DNA from 4 places in the Lysinibacillus sp. FSL R7-0073 genome. Region 2 is predicted to be linked to each of the others. Evidence: riboswitches for the same ligand, from Rfam matches in the RefSeq annotation. Region 2 holds a riboswitch; each other region holds the start of a gene.
What was found. Region 2 has a riboswitch for thiamine pyrophosphate ahead of thiC (phosphomethylpyrimidine synthase ThiC). Riboswitches for the same ligand answer to the same signal wherever they lie in the genome.

Region 1 (3,201 bases), 2.3 Mb from region 2:
ACGCAACATAATTTATTGTTATTTACAAATAGAGGGAATTATATTTATCAGCCAGTCCACGAACTGCCTGATATTCGTTGGAAGGACCTTGGTCAGCATATTTCTAGTATTGTGCCAACAAGTGAAGATGAATCAATTATTGCGGTCTATGGTTTTGAAACATTTGAACAGCCAAATACGTATATTTTAACTGCTACGAAAGATGGTCAAATTAAACGTTCACCACTTGCAGATTATGCAGTGACGCGTTACTCGAAGCCGATTAAAACAATGAATGTTAAAGCGGGCGATGCCATGATTTATGCATCGTTTATGACGGATGATGTGGAACTGCTCTTAACAACTGATACGGCGTATGCAATTCGATTCCCTATCGAGGAATTGCCGGTTACTGGTGTGAAAACGGGCGGCGTTAAAGGTATTACGCTAAAAGATGGAGAAGCATTAGTAGGGGTCAATGTTCTACAGCCAGATGAAACACAATATGTCGTTATTGTGACACAACGAGGGGCTGTTAAGAAAATGAATGTCGCAGAGGTAGAAGTAGCAAGTCGTGCCAAACGTGGTCTTAAAGTCCTGACAGAATTAAAAGCAAATCCTCACCGAATTGTCGCTGTTATTCAAGCAACAGACGATGAGCAGGTTGTGATCGAAACTGAAAAAGGCGTCCAAGAGTTTATTGATGTTCAAACATTGACGCGTGCTGATCGCCATTCTAATGGTTCATTTAAAGTGGATATTGCAACAGATGGAGCCATTTCACATGTCTTAACGGCCAAAAAAGAACAAAAACCAAGCTAAAAATATGCCCAGTCTCTATATAGGAGAGCTGGGCTATTTGTTTGAGTGGAACAACTATCCAAAAATAGCATCTTGTCATTTTAGATCAACTATGGGTATAATAATCAACGAAAAGTTCATAGCGAAAGAATGTAGGGGGGCTAGTTATGGCTAGCTGAGATTGTGTCCGATAGACACTGACCCTTTGAACCTGATTTGGCTCGTACCAGCGTAGGGAACATCTATTCAAAAAAGCAAAAGTTTTGGAGATTGATTGCAATACGTCTGGGAGGAATCCTAGGCGTTTTTTTGTTTTCCAAGCAATATCTACTAACTGTATATTACGCTTTCTTCTGGTGAAACATTCATTCATGAACACTTTCATATTACAAACTGGGAGGAACTAGCATGAAAAAATGGTTATTTATCCTATTAGCTGCGCTATTGACGTTAGTAGGCTGTAGCGACAAGGAGGACAAGCAAACTGCTGATACAAAGAAAAAGGTGTCAGTGGTTCTCGATTGGACACCGAATACGAATCATACAGGATTGTATGTTGCGAAAAAGCTTGGTTATTTTGAAGAACAGGGCTTAGATGTTGATATTATTATGCCAGGAGAGGCAGGAGCCGATCAGCTCGTAGCTTCAGGTAAGGCAGAATTTGGCGTGAGCTATCAGGAGGGCATTACACAGGCTCGTGTTCAGGATGTGCCACTTGTCTCAATAGCGGCCATCATTCAGCATAATACATCTGGATTTGCTTCTGTAGCATCAAAGGGTATTACATCTCCAAAGGACTTTGAAGGAAAAACGTATGGTGGGTGGGGAGCACCACTCGAACAAGCCGTATTACAATCATTAATGCAAAAAGAAAACGCTGATAGTAATAAATTAGATATTGTCAATGCAGGAGATTTAGATTTCTTCACAATGATGAAAAAAGATATCGATTTTGCTTGGATTTATTATGCTTGGACAGGGATTGAGGCAGAGCTTCGTGGGGAAAAGATTAATATGCTGTATTTAACGGACTACAGTGATCAGTTAGATTACTATACACCTGTTTTAGCAACTAATGAAAAGATGATTCAAAACAATCCAGACATCGTCAAAGCTTTTGTTGCGGCTGCATCGAAGGGCTATGAATATGCAATCGAGTATCCGAATGAAACTGCTGATATTTTACTAGAAGCGGCACCGGACTTAGATAAAGAGTTAGTGCATAAAAGCCAAGAGTGGTTGGCTGATAAGTATCAGGATGACGCTAAACAATGGGGTGAGCAAAAGCTATCTGTATGGGAAAACTATGCTAAATGGATGTCGAGTAACAAAGTATTAGAAGGCGAATTTGATGCTAAACAGGCGTTTACGAATGAGTTCTTACCGAAAAAGGAGGCCAATTAACATGGCAAATTCATTAATCAGTGTCCAAATCATTCCGAAGACAGAGAAGTATGAGGATGTAATTCCTTATGTAGATGCGGCCATTGCAGTTATTGATGCATCTGGTGTGAAATATGAGGTTCATCCCCTTGAAACAACAATGGAAGGTGAGCTTACAACGCTTCTTCAAATCATTGAAAAAATGAATGTTAAGATGGTCGAGCTAGGAGCCATTAATGTCATTACACAAGTAAAAATTTTATATCAACAAAATGGGATTACAATGGCTACATTAACGGAGAAATATCAGTCATGAAACGGGCATTACAAAAGGGAAGGACGATAATTTTTATCGCCTTCCTCTTATTCATATGGGAGCTTGTTGTGCATATCGCTGATGTTCCTCCTTGGCTCCTTCCAGCACCAAGCATAATTGTAGAAGAAGGCTTTCAATCGTATCAGACATTCCTGCCACATGCTCTGGCTACCGTGCAATTAGCTTTATTAGGACTTGCTATTGGGGTGGGCTGTGGTCTAACAGTGGCAATTGTTTTGCATCGTTTTGCTTTCATTCGGTCATTATTTTATCCGATTCTCATTATGTCGCAAAACATACCCATTCTTGTGTTAGCACCGCTCCTTATTATTTGGTTTGGCTTTGGCTTATTACCAAAGCTCATTATTATTTGTCTAGTGTGCTTTTTCCCTATTGTCATTGCGGCAATGGACGGTTTTCGTCAAACAGCACCCGAGTTAAAGCATTACTTTGATATGATTGGTGCAACGAAGGCCCAAACGTTTTGGAAATTAGAATGGCCACATGCCTACCCAGCAATTTTCTCGGGCGTAAAAATTGCTGCTACTTATAGCGTAATGGGGGCAGTCATTGCGGAGTGGCTTGGTGCGAAAAAGGGAATTGGTGTATACATGACCTTAGCACAATCCTCCTTCCGTACAGATCGAGTGTTTGTCGCAATTTTTGCGATTGTCTTGTTAAGCTTATTGCTGTTTAGTAGTATTCGTTTGCTTGAAAAATTA
Region 2 (3,201 bases):
AAAAAAGGAATCGAGAAGTTCATGCTCGATTCCCTTTTCATTTTTTTCATCAAGAATTCATAGTCCTCAAATGAGTGAGTTTTGGTGATTCTTATATTCTGTACATTGTTCTCCTCGTTTATTGATGTGATTTTTTATCTTTTCATCATTGGAACAAGGCGCACCCCTCCAGTAGTGGAAATCAACGGTTTTAATTATGAAAGTAAGTAGCATTGACCTAGTACATTATCGACACTACAATCAAAAGGGAGGGGGACTTCAATATGGTGTATCTTGGAATGATTTTCTTTCAAATTGTCGCACCTATTTTAGTATTACTTGTACTAGGTGCTATTCTGCAAAAGAAATTTCGCTTTAACTTAAAAGCATTATCACAGCTTATTACATATTGTTTTATGCCTGCCGCTGTATTTATTAATTTATATGAGACGAGTATAAAACTGTCTGTTCTGGGGGAAGTTGGATTGTTTGTTGTGCTTTTTATTGGTAGTCAAATGTTACTCAGTCACTTTTTAGCGAAAGGGCTTGGACTCGCCAAAACTGAGGCAGCTGTTTTTAAAAATAGTGTAGTACTCATTAACTCTGGCAACTATGGTATTCCGGTAGCTCAAATGATTTTTGCCACTCAACCTATTGGTGTAGCCATCCAGGTTATACTCGTTATCTTCCAAAACATGACAACGTATACGTATGGTTTATATAATTTAATTTCCTCTACTAAATCGGGCATGACAATTTTAAAGGATTTTATAAAAATGCCTATTATACACGCTTTAATAATCGGTGTGGCCATGAATTATTTTGACATTGGCATTCCGCAGTTTATTAAAATACCTATAGACCATGTAGCAGATGGTTTTATTGCCGTTGCATTAATTACGCTAGGCGCCCAATTGTCTCAACTGGAGATTAAAACGATGTTTAATAAAACAGTATTCGTCAGCTGCTTGACGCGATTAATTATCGGTCCAGCCGTTGCTTTAGTCATTATTTATGCGCTCGGTTTAGACGGGGTTGTGGCACAATCGTTATTTATAGCGAGTGCTTTTCCCACATCCCGCAACAGTTCAAGTCTAGCATTAGAATATGATATAGAGTCGGCAACAGCTGCACAAACCGTTTTATTTTCGACCATTGTGAGTTGTATAACGGTCACGATTGTAATTTATATTGCTGATGTATTGTTTACCTAATAGAAATCAAAAATATTTAAATGATAACTTCCATCTCTTAGCAATATCTGCTAAACTAGCATCAAACTGAATAGTATTAACTAGGGGAGTCTGATGAGTCAGGCTGAGAGGGAAACGCATAGAGGTTTCTTGACCCTTTGGACCTGATCTGGCTCATACCAGCGTGGGAAAGTTAAGAAGCTATTGCATATTACGTGCAATCAATAGACCCTTTACATTCATGGCCGGATCCAATTATTTTTTTGGATTCGGCCTTTATTTATTTTGTTTGCTGGGTGAGCTAGAATCGGTCCTTGTTTAAACTACATTTAAGGGAGAGAAGTAGCTCATGTCAGCAATTAGTGCAAAGAACATTACGATTATGTCTAACTTTGAAGGAAGTAAAAAGGTTTATGTGGAAGGATCTCGTCCTGATATTTTAGTACCAATGCGTGAAATTACATTAAGTCCGACGACTGGTACCTTTGGGGATGAAGAAAATGCCCCAATTCGGGTGTATGATACGAGTGGACCATATACAGATCCGGTCTTCCACGTGGATATTACAAAGGGCTTACCTGCTTTACGAAGTGCTTGGATACAAGAGCGAGGGGATGTTGAGGAATACGGAGGGCGTACAATTAAACCTGAGGATAATGGTTTCAGTCGCGCTGATGATCCACGTATCCATGAAAATGTCTTCCCGGAATTGGTGAGAAAGCCTTTACGTGCAAAAAAGGGTAAAAATGTCACGCAGCTTCATTATGCTCGACGGGGAATTATTACACCTGAGATGGAGTTTGTAGCGATACGAGAAAATATGGACCCAGATTTCGTACGTTCAGAGATTGCAGCAGGCCGGGCTATTATGCCTGCCAATATTAATCATCCTGAGGCCGAGCCAATGATTATCGGTCGTAACTTCCATGTGAAGATTAATGCGAACATTGGGAATTCAGCTGTATCATCCTCGATTGCAGAGGAAGTGGAAAAAATGACATGGGCTACACGCTGGGGTGCTGATAATATTATGGATCTATCAACTGGCAAACATATTCATACAACGAGAGAATGGATAATTCGAAATGCTGCAGTACCAGTTGGGACAGTACCAATTTATCAGGCATTAGAAAAGGTAAATGGTGTGGCTGAGGATTTAACATGGGAGGTGTACCGTGATACGCTTATTGAACAAGCGGAGCAAGGGGTAGATTATTTCACTATTCATGCAGGTGTCCTTTTACGTTATGTCCCTCTTACGGCAAACCGTGTAACAGGCATTGTGTCTCGGGGTGGATCCATTATGGCGCAATGGTGTTTATACCATCATCAAGAGAACTTCCTCTATACTCATTTTGAGGAAATATGTGAAATTATGAAAGCTTATGATGTAGCCTTCTCATTAGGAGATGGCTTACGCCCAGGGTCAATCGCGGATGCTAACGATGAAGCACAATTTGCGGAGCTGGAAACATTAGGCGAATTAACGCAAATTGCATGGAAGCATGATGTTCAAGTAATGGTGGAGGGGCCAGGTCACGTTCCAATGCATTTGATTAAAGAGAATATGGACAAGCAATTAGAGGTTTGTAAGGAAGCCCCATTCTATACTTTAGGTCCATTGACAACAGATATTGCTCCAGGTTATGACCATATTACATCTGCTATTGGAGCAGCAATGATTGGTTGGTTTGGTACAGCTATGCTCTGCTATGTGACACCGAAGGAACATTTAGGATTACCTAATCGGGAGGATGTTCGAGTAGGGGTTATTACTTATAAGATTGCTGCACATGCTGCAGATTTAGCAAAGGGGCACCCAGGTGCACAACAACGGGATGATGCACTGTCAAAAGCGCGTTTCGAGTTCCGCTGGCGTGATCAATTTAACCTTTCTCTTGATCCAGAACGTGCAGTAGAATATCACGATGAAACATTACCAGCAGAGGGGGCAAAAACAGCACATTTTTGTTCAATGTGCGGTCCTAAATTTTGTAGCATGAGAATTTCTCAGGATATTCGTAATTAT
Region 3 (3,201 bases), 3.4 Mb from region 2:
ACCTAGTTGGAAAAAGCATTGAGCAATTTTCTCCATATCCGAGAATTGATTTATTTTTCTTCCTGTAAGTGCCTCTGCTTCCGGTATATTTGGTGTCACAATTGTAGCAAGAGGTAGTAAAGACATGCGCATGGCCTCGATAGCTTCTTGTTGTAATAAGCTTTCTCCACCTTTTGCAATCATAACTGGATCAACAATCAGTGGGATTTTTAAATCGTCAATAATGTGTGCGATACTTTGGATAATTTCCGAGGAATAAAGCATCCCTGTTTTAATCGCAGAAATCGAAAAATCTTCTATTAATGCATGAAATTGTTTTTCAACAAAGTCAACTTCAATTGGGAAAACCCCTGTTACACCAAGTGTATTTTGAGCAGTTAAAGCTGTAATAACTGAAGTGCCAAAAACCCCTAATTCCTGGAATGTTTTTAAATCAGCCTGAATGCCAGCGCCACCGCCACTATCTGAGCCTGCAATTGTCGTTACAATATGCATGAAGCCTCACCCTCCTTTGAAAGACGATGTAAGGCATTAAGCAAAGCAATTTGAATATCCCCGATATCCTCTGTAAATGCGGATGCTAACTCAGCTGCTTTTTTGTAGTATGTGAGTGTTTCCGCTAATTGGCTATACGGATCTTCTCCTGCAGAGTAGGCTGCTCCACATATAGCACTAAGTAAACAGCCTGTACCAGTTACTTCAGTCATTTGTGAATTTCCACCAGTAATCCATTGGCTCTGCACACCGTCTGTCATAAAATCATGTTTGCCTGTAACAATGACCATACAGTTGTAGCGTTGAGCCAATAATGTAGCCTCTTTCTCTATGGCAATAAATCCCTCACCACTATCAACACCTTTTTGTTGCCATTCCACATTGGCTAATGCCGCAAGCTCTCCTTTGTTACAGCGTATGACTGAAAATTGTATCGCTGTAAGTAATAGGTGTATGGTTTCCTTGCGATAAACTGTGGCACCTGCGCCAACCGGATCTAATATAACAGGAATGCCAAGGGAATTTGCTTTTTTTCCTGCTAACAGCATCGACTCTTTTGTTCGAGCATTTAGTGTACCAATATTGATTAAAAGAGCGTCTGCAATGGCGACCATTTCCTCAACCTCATGGCTATCATCAGCCATGACAGGAGAGGCACCTAATGCCAATAGGCCATTTGCTTGGAAATTAGCCACGACATAATTAGTTATACAGTGAATAAGCGGTTGTTGTTGACGAACTGTTTGAAAAATCATTTTTGTCCTCCTTTATGGGTGGACGTAAGCATGCAAAAAAGGCCCTTTTTGTGTAAAAACGCACGAAAAAGAGCCTTTCATCTGAAAAAACGATGTTCATTGCTCCCTACGTCAGTATTAACTAACAGGTTCAAAGGGTCAGGTTTTACCTTCTCAACTCTTTATGAGTCCCCCTGCAATCTTGCTTTTAGTTGACCAAAATGTACCATACTTTTTATATGTATTCAATAGCGAGTTTTCCTATCGACAAAACGTGACTGATGCCATATAGCTAAGCATGATAGTTGTCATGACTTTACTTAAATCAAGTGTAAACCATTGAAAATACTAAGAAAGGAGTATAATGTGTCTTAACAAAAGGGGGCAATTGCCATGAATAGACAAGAATTAGTAGCACCAGAATGGTATAACATAACAGATGAATTTGAAAAATATGCAAAGGATTTAACTAAAAATGCATTGATTATTTATGATGAGCATTCTGATGTACAATTTATCACCTATGCACATTTACTTGAAAGAGCAAATCAGGCGGCACATGTTTTTACGAAAAATGGATTAACTAAAGGTGATGTCATTTTAGTAATGGTACCACGCTCAGTAGAAGCATACATTGTCTATATTGCTGCATTAAAAGCGGGTTTAACGATCATTCCAAGCTCTGAAATGCTAAGAACTAAAGATATTGAGTATCGTATTCATCATGCTGATGCTAAAGCAGTTGTAGCCTTTGAGCCTTATATTGAGCAATTTAATCAAGTAGGAAATTTACAAGATATACAGCAATTTGTTATCGGAAATGCACATGAGCCATGGCAGCCGTTATTAGACAAAATGCGAAAGCAACCAACAACTTACATAAGTTCTACACCAACAAAAAGTACAGACCATGCCTTTTTAGCTTATACAAGTGGCACAACAGGAAATCCGAAAGCTGCAGTGCATACACATAGTTGGGGCTATGCACATTTACGGACAACAGCCCCAAATTGGCTAGGTGTAGAAGAAAGTGATATTGTATGGGCAACAGCAGCACCAGGATGGCAAAAATGGATTTGGAGTCCGTTTCTCGCGATTTTAGGGAGCGGTGCCACTGCATTTGTTTATAAAGGAAAGTTTGATGCAGCAACGTATTTAGCGTTGCTTGAAAAATTTAAAATGAATGTCTTATGTTGCACACCGACTGAATATCGTTTTATGGCAGCGCTTGAAAATTTACAGGAGTATGATATCAGCACAATTCGACAATCTGTTTCAGCAGGTGAGCCGTTGAACAGTGAAGTCATTAAAAAATTCTGGGACACTTTCCATCTACAAGTGCGAGATGGTTATGGTCAAACTGAGAATACACTTCTTGTAGGGACTATGGTAGGTATGGAGGCAAGAATTGGTTCGATGGGCAAACCTACGCCAGGCAATACCGTTGAAATTATAGACGATTTTGGTGAGCCAGTTGCTATAGGAGAAGTTGGTGATATTGCTGTTCATCGAGAAACACCTGCACTTTTTAAAAAATATTTAAATGATCCTGAACGTACAAATTTACAATTCCGTGGTGATTGGTATATAACTGGGGATCGAGCTTATAAAGATGCGGACGGCTACTTTTGGTTTGAAGGTCGCGGAGATGATGTTATTATTTCCTCAGGTTATACAATTGGACCTTTTGAAGTAGAGGATGCATTGATGAAGCATCCGACTGTGAAAGAGGTTGCTGTCATTGCAAGCCCCGATAAGGTTCGCGGGAACATCGTTAAAGCATTTATTATCCTTCATAATGGTGTCAATGGTAATCAAGAGCTTATTCAAATCCTTCAAAATCATGTGAAATCATTAACGGCACCTTATAAATATCCACGTGCTATTGAATTTGTTACAGAGTTACCCAAAACTGCATCTGGTAAAATTAGACGTGTCGAATTAAGACAACAAGAATTAAAATACCTTGTAC
Region 4 (3,201 bases), 680 kb from region 2:
CAGCCATAATTCTTTATGATAGACTGTACTATATTTGATTACATAAAGGGGGTTTTTCGATGACCCAGCAGAAGTCCAATAAGGCGGCTTTGTATATTTTAATGTTTAACATGTTTATCGCAATGGGGAGTATTGGAATTATTATTCCTGTAATGCCGGAATATTTAAGAATATTTGGAGCAGCAGGACAAGTTCTAGGCATGCTTATTGCAACGTTCGCCTTGGCACAATTCGTATTTTCTCCAATTGCTGGGAATCTTTCTGACCTGTATGGGCGGAAAAATTTAATTATTTTCGGTCTTATACTAACAGGACTTGCACAAATCGGTTTTGGCCTTTCTACAGATGTTTGGATGCTCTTTTTGGCACGCTTTTTAGGTGGCCTTGGCTCTGCATTTGTTGCACCTCCTATTATGGCTTTTGTAGCAGACGTGACAACTTATAAAGAACGCGGAAAAGGAATGAGTATGTTAGGAGCTGCGATGTCATTCGGCTTTATGATTGGCCCTGGAATTGGTGGTTTCCTCGCAAAGGTTAGCTTACATTTTCCATTTTTCATGGCGGGAGCTGCCGCCATTTTAGCGTCTATTTTATCGTACTTTTTATTACCATCTACAAAGCCAATAACTGCGCAAAATAGACAAAAGCAAGATAATCTGGTGAAACAGATGGCTCGCTCTGTACATATGCCTTATTTTGTTATGTTAATTATTATGATGGTATTCTCATTTGGGATTGCTAACTTCCAAACAACCTTATCACTATTTGTGACAGAAAAATTTAATTACTCACCTGGCGATATTGCCACCATTCTAGTGGTTGGTGGAGCATTTGGGGTAATTGTACAGATGTTTATCATAACGCCACTCTTTAAACGCTTTGGTGAAATGAAAGTAGTTTTGGTCAATTTATTTATTGCTTCCGTTGCTATTTTCTTAATATTATTTGTTTCAGGTTTTGCACTAATATTAGTTGTAGCAACCATCTTCTCTACGGCAACAACGTTAATTCGTCCAGCTGTTAATACACTCATCTCCAAACTTGCTGGAACAGAGCAAGGGTTTGCAGCCGGCTTGAATAATGCCTATATGAGCCTTGGAAATATGATCGGACCCGCTTTGGCTGGTTTCTTATTTGACTGGAATATGAACAGTCCTTATATTTTTGGTGCAATTATCTTATTAGCTTGCTTCTTCCTTGCCCTAATTTGGACATTGAAAAAGGCGCCACAGCTTATGCATCCAGATTCACACTAATCGTCAAAGCTTATTGACTATTGATTGTAGTATGTTACACTTCTAAAAAATAGAAAAATACTTACCACTAGGGGAGTCTTTTAAAGGCTGAGACGTATATGGTTATATACGGACCCTTCGAACCTGATCTAGTTCATGCTAGCGGAGGGAAGTGGCGCTTCTTGCTATTTTCAGTGTATAAGCAAGGCCGCTTCCTGTCGTTTGAAGGAAGCGGCTTTTTTCATGTTTCTAGTGGCTAAAACGAAAAGGAGCGCACTATCATGTCTATTCGTAAATTAACAATTATGGCTTTATTAGTAGCGATTGCCGTTGCAGGTTCTACGTTTATCTCCATTCCAACTGGGATTGCTCGTGCCTACCCTGTGCAGCATGCTATTAACGTAGTAGGAGCCATTATACTTGGACCCGTACCTACAGTGGTAGTTGCCTTTATTACGGCTATCATTCGTATCCTTACAGGAACAGGCTCTCTCTTAGCCATTCCTGGTAGTATTATTGGTGCATTATGCGCGGGGCTTGCCTATAAATATAGCAGTAAAATGTGGTTAGCTGGTGTGGGTGAAGTGATTGGCACGGGTCTTCTCGCATCGCTTGTAGCAGTTCCCTATGCAATGTTACTTATGGGTACATCCGTAGCGGCCTTATTTTTCATGCCCGCCTTTTTAATATCAAGTACAACTGGAGCAATCTTAGGTATTGTAATAGCTAGCAGTTTGCGTAAAACGGTGCTAGAAAAATATTTTAATCCCACTCTCTTTATTAAATAATGTCGTTGGTATTTCTTAGAGGATTTCTCTCTCCATGTATATACAAAAAGCAGTGCGAAATAATTCGCACTGCTTTCATCTAAATTAAATTATTGACGTTTTTTCATACCCTTTAATAATTGTGCCACATTCGTGTCTTCTGCCTGTACGGAGTGATTCTCTACAAGTTGCTCCTTTTTCTTCGGCTTCGTTAGGAAATTCCAGCCAAAGCGTCTTATTGTAATATCAATAAAGAATAAGAGCATACCTACAAGGAGAAGCCATGTCGCAATGTTTTGACGATCCGCCCCTTGCTTTATAAAGTCACGGAACACTTCTTGTGGTTCTTTTAAAACAGCACCACCAGTTTGTTCGGTTAATTCTTCTATTAATTTATCATTAGCAGGAAGAAGTTCATACTCAGCACTATAGGGAACACTTAATCCTGCCTGATAAATCGTTTCCTTTTCATCAGCGATACGGAAGAAGATTAATCCCGGCTCAGCTTGTACTACAGCTCGCACCTGAGAAGCTGATATAGTTTCAAGCTGTGTGTCTAGCTCTTCACCCGCTTCATTAACCGCAACAATATCTAAAAATGCTGCTTCATTTGTAGGATCTGTAATCATAAAGGATCCATCTGATTCTACTCTTACATCATAGGCAACATCATTATAACTTGGGAGCATTTGTGAAATAAGCGTTTGCCAAAATGTGCCCCAGTCCTGCCATCTTGCCCAGTCGCCTGCCCACTTTCCTGTTGAATCAGAAGTAAACGCAAATGTTTTGCCAAGACCATATTGCCATTGTGCTAACACCGGATCTTCCTTTTCGCTTTCAGCCACGACGGTAGCACCCTGCTTTGCAGTTGTTCCGATATAAGCATTCATTTGTGGAACGCCATTGGCAAATAGCGTATTCCATCCCCCAGCATTATAGAGTATTGGATAGAATGGATTATCCTCAATGTACGTACGAGAAATCATAGCTGTTTCACGAGATAAAATGGAAGGAATAGTTTGCTCATCGATAACATTGTAGAAGCGTCCGCTTCCCATCTCACTCAGAGCTTCCAATAAGTTAGCATCCGCATCTTGACCAATAGCCACTGTCGATAAGGTTATTCCGTTATCTTTTCCTTGTTCAATTAAATCTTCATAATTTCCTGGCTGTGATTGTCCATCCGTTAAAAGAATAAT

Region 1: another riboswitch for thiamine pyrophosphate. It lies ahead of MKY88_RS12545 (ABC transporter substrate-binding protein); the one in region 2 lies ahead of thiC (phosphomethylpyrimidine synthase ThiC).
Region 3: another riboswitch for thiamine pyrophosphate. It lies ahead of thiM (hydroxyethylthiazole kinase); the one in region 2 lies ahead of thiC (phosphomethylpyrimidine synthase ThiC).
Region 4: another riboswitch for thiamine pyrophosphate. It lies ahead of thiW (energy coupling factor transporter S component ThiW); the one in region 2 lies ahead of thiC (phosphomethylpyrimidine synthase ThiC).

The regions. Positions count from the first base shown of each region.
Region 1 covers NZ_JBBPAS010000001.1:2,538,149-2,541,349, reverse strand. Annotated here, with positions in the region: gene parC (DNA topoisomerase IV subunit A) at 1-801, shown strand, start outside; TPP riboswitch at 925-1,035, shown strand; gene MKY88_RS12545 (ABC transporter substrate-binding protein) at 1,189-2,184, shown strand; gene MKY88_RS12540 (thiamine-binding protein) at 2,186-2,479, shown strand; gene MKY88_RS12535 (ABC transporter permease) at 2,476-3,201, shown strand, end outside.
Region 2 covers NZ_JBBPAS010000001.1:232,173-235,373, forward strand. Annotated here, with positions in the region: gene MKY88_RS01115 (AEC family transporter) at 264-1,193, shown strand; TPP riboswitch at 1,266-1,380, shown strand; gene thiC (phosphomethylpyrimidine synthase ThiC) at 1,522-3,201, shown strand, end outside.
Region 3 covers NZ_JBBPAS010000001.1:3,584,814-3,588,014, reverse strand. Annotated here, with positions in the region: gene thiD (bifunctional hydroxymethylpyrimidine kinase/phosphomethylpyrimidine kinase) at 1-495, opposite strand, end outside; gene thiM (hydroxyethylthiazole kinase) at 483-1,250, opposite strand; TPP riboswitch at 1,337-1,435, opposite strand; gene mbcS (acyl-CoA synthetase MbcS) at 1,623-3,201, shown strand, end outside.
Region 4 covers NZ_JBBPAS010000001.1:916,702-919,902, reverse strand. Annotated here, with positions in the region: gene MKY88_RS04305 (MFS transporter) at 60-1,256, shown strand; TPP riboswitch at 1,316-1,423, shown strand; gene thiW (energy coupling factor transporter S component ThiW) at 1,517-2,023, shown strand; gene MKY88_RS04295 (VWA domain-containing protein) at 2,113-3,201, opposite strand, start outside.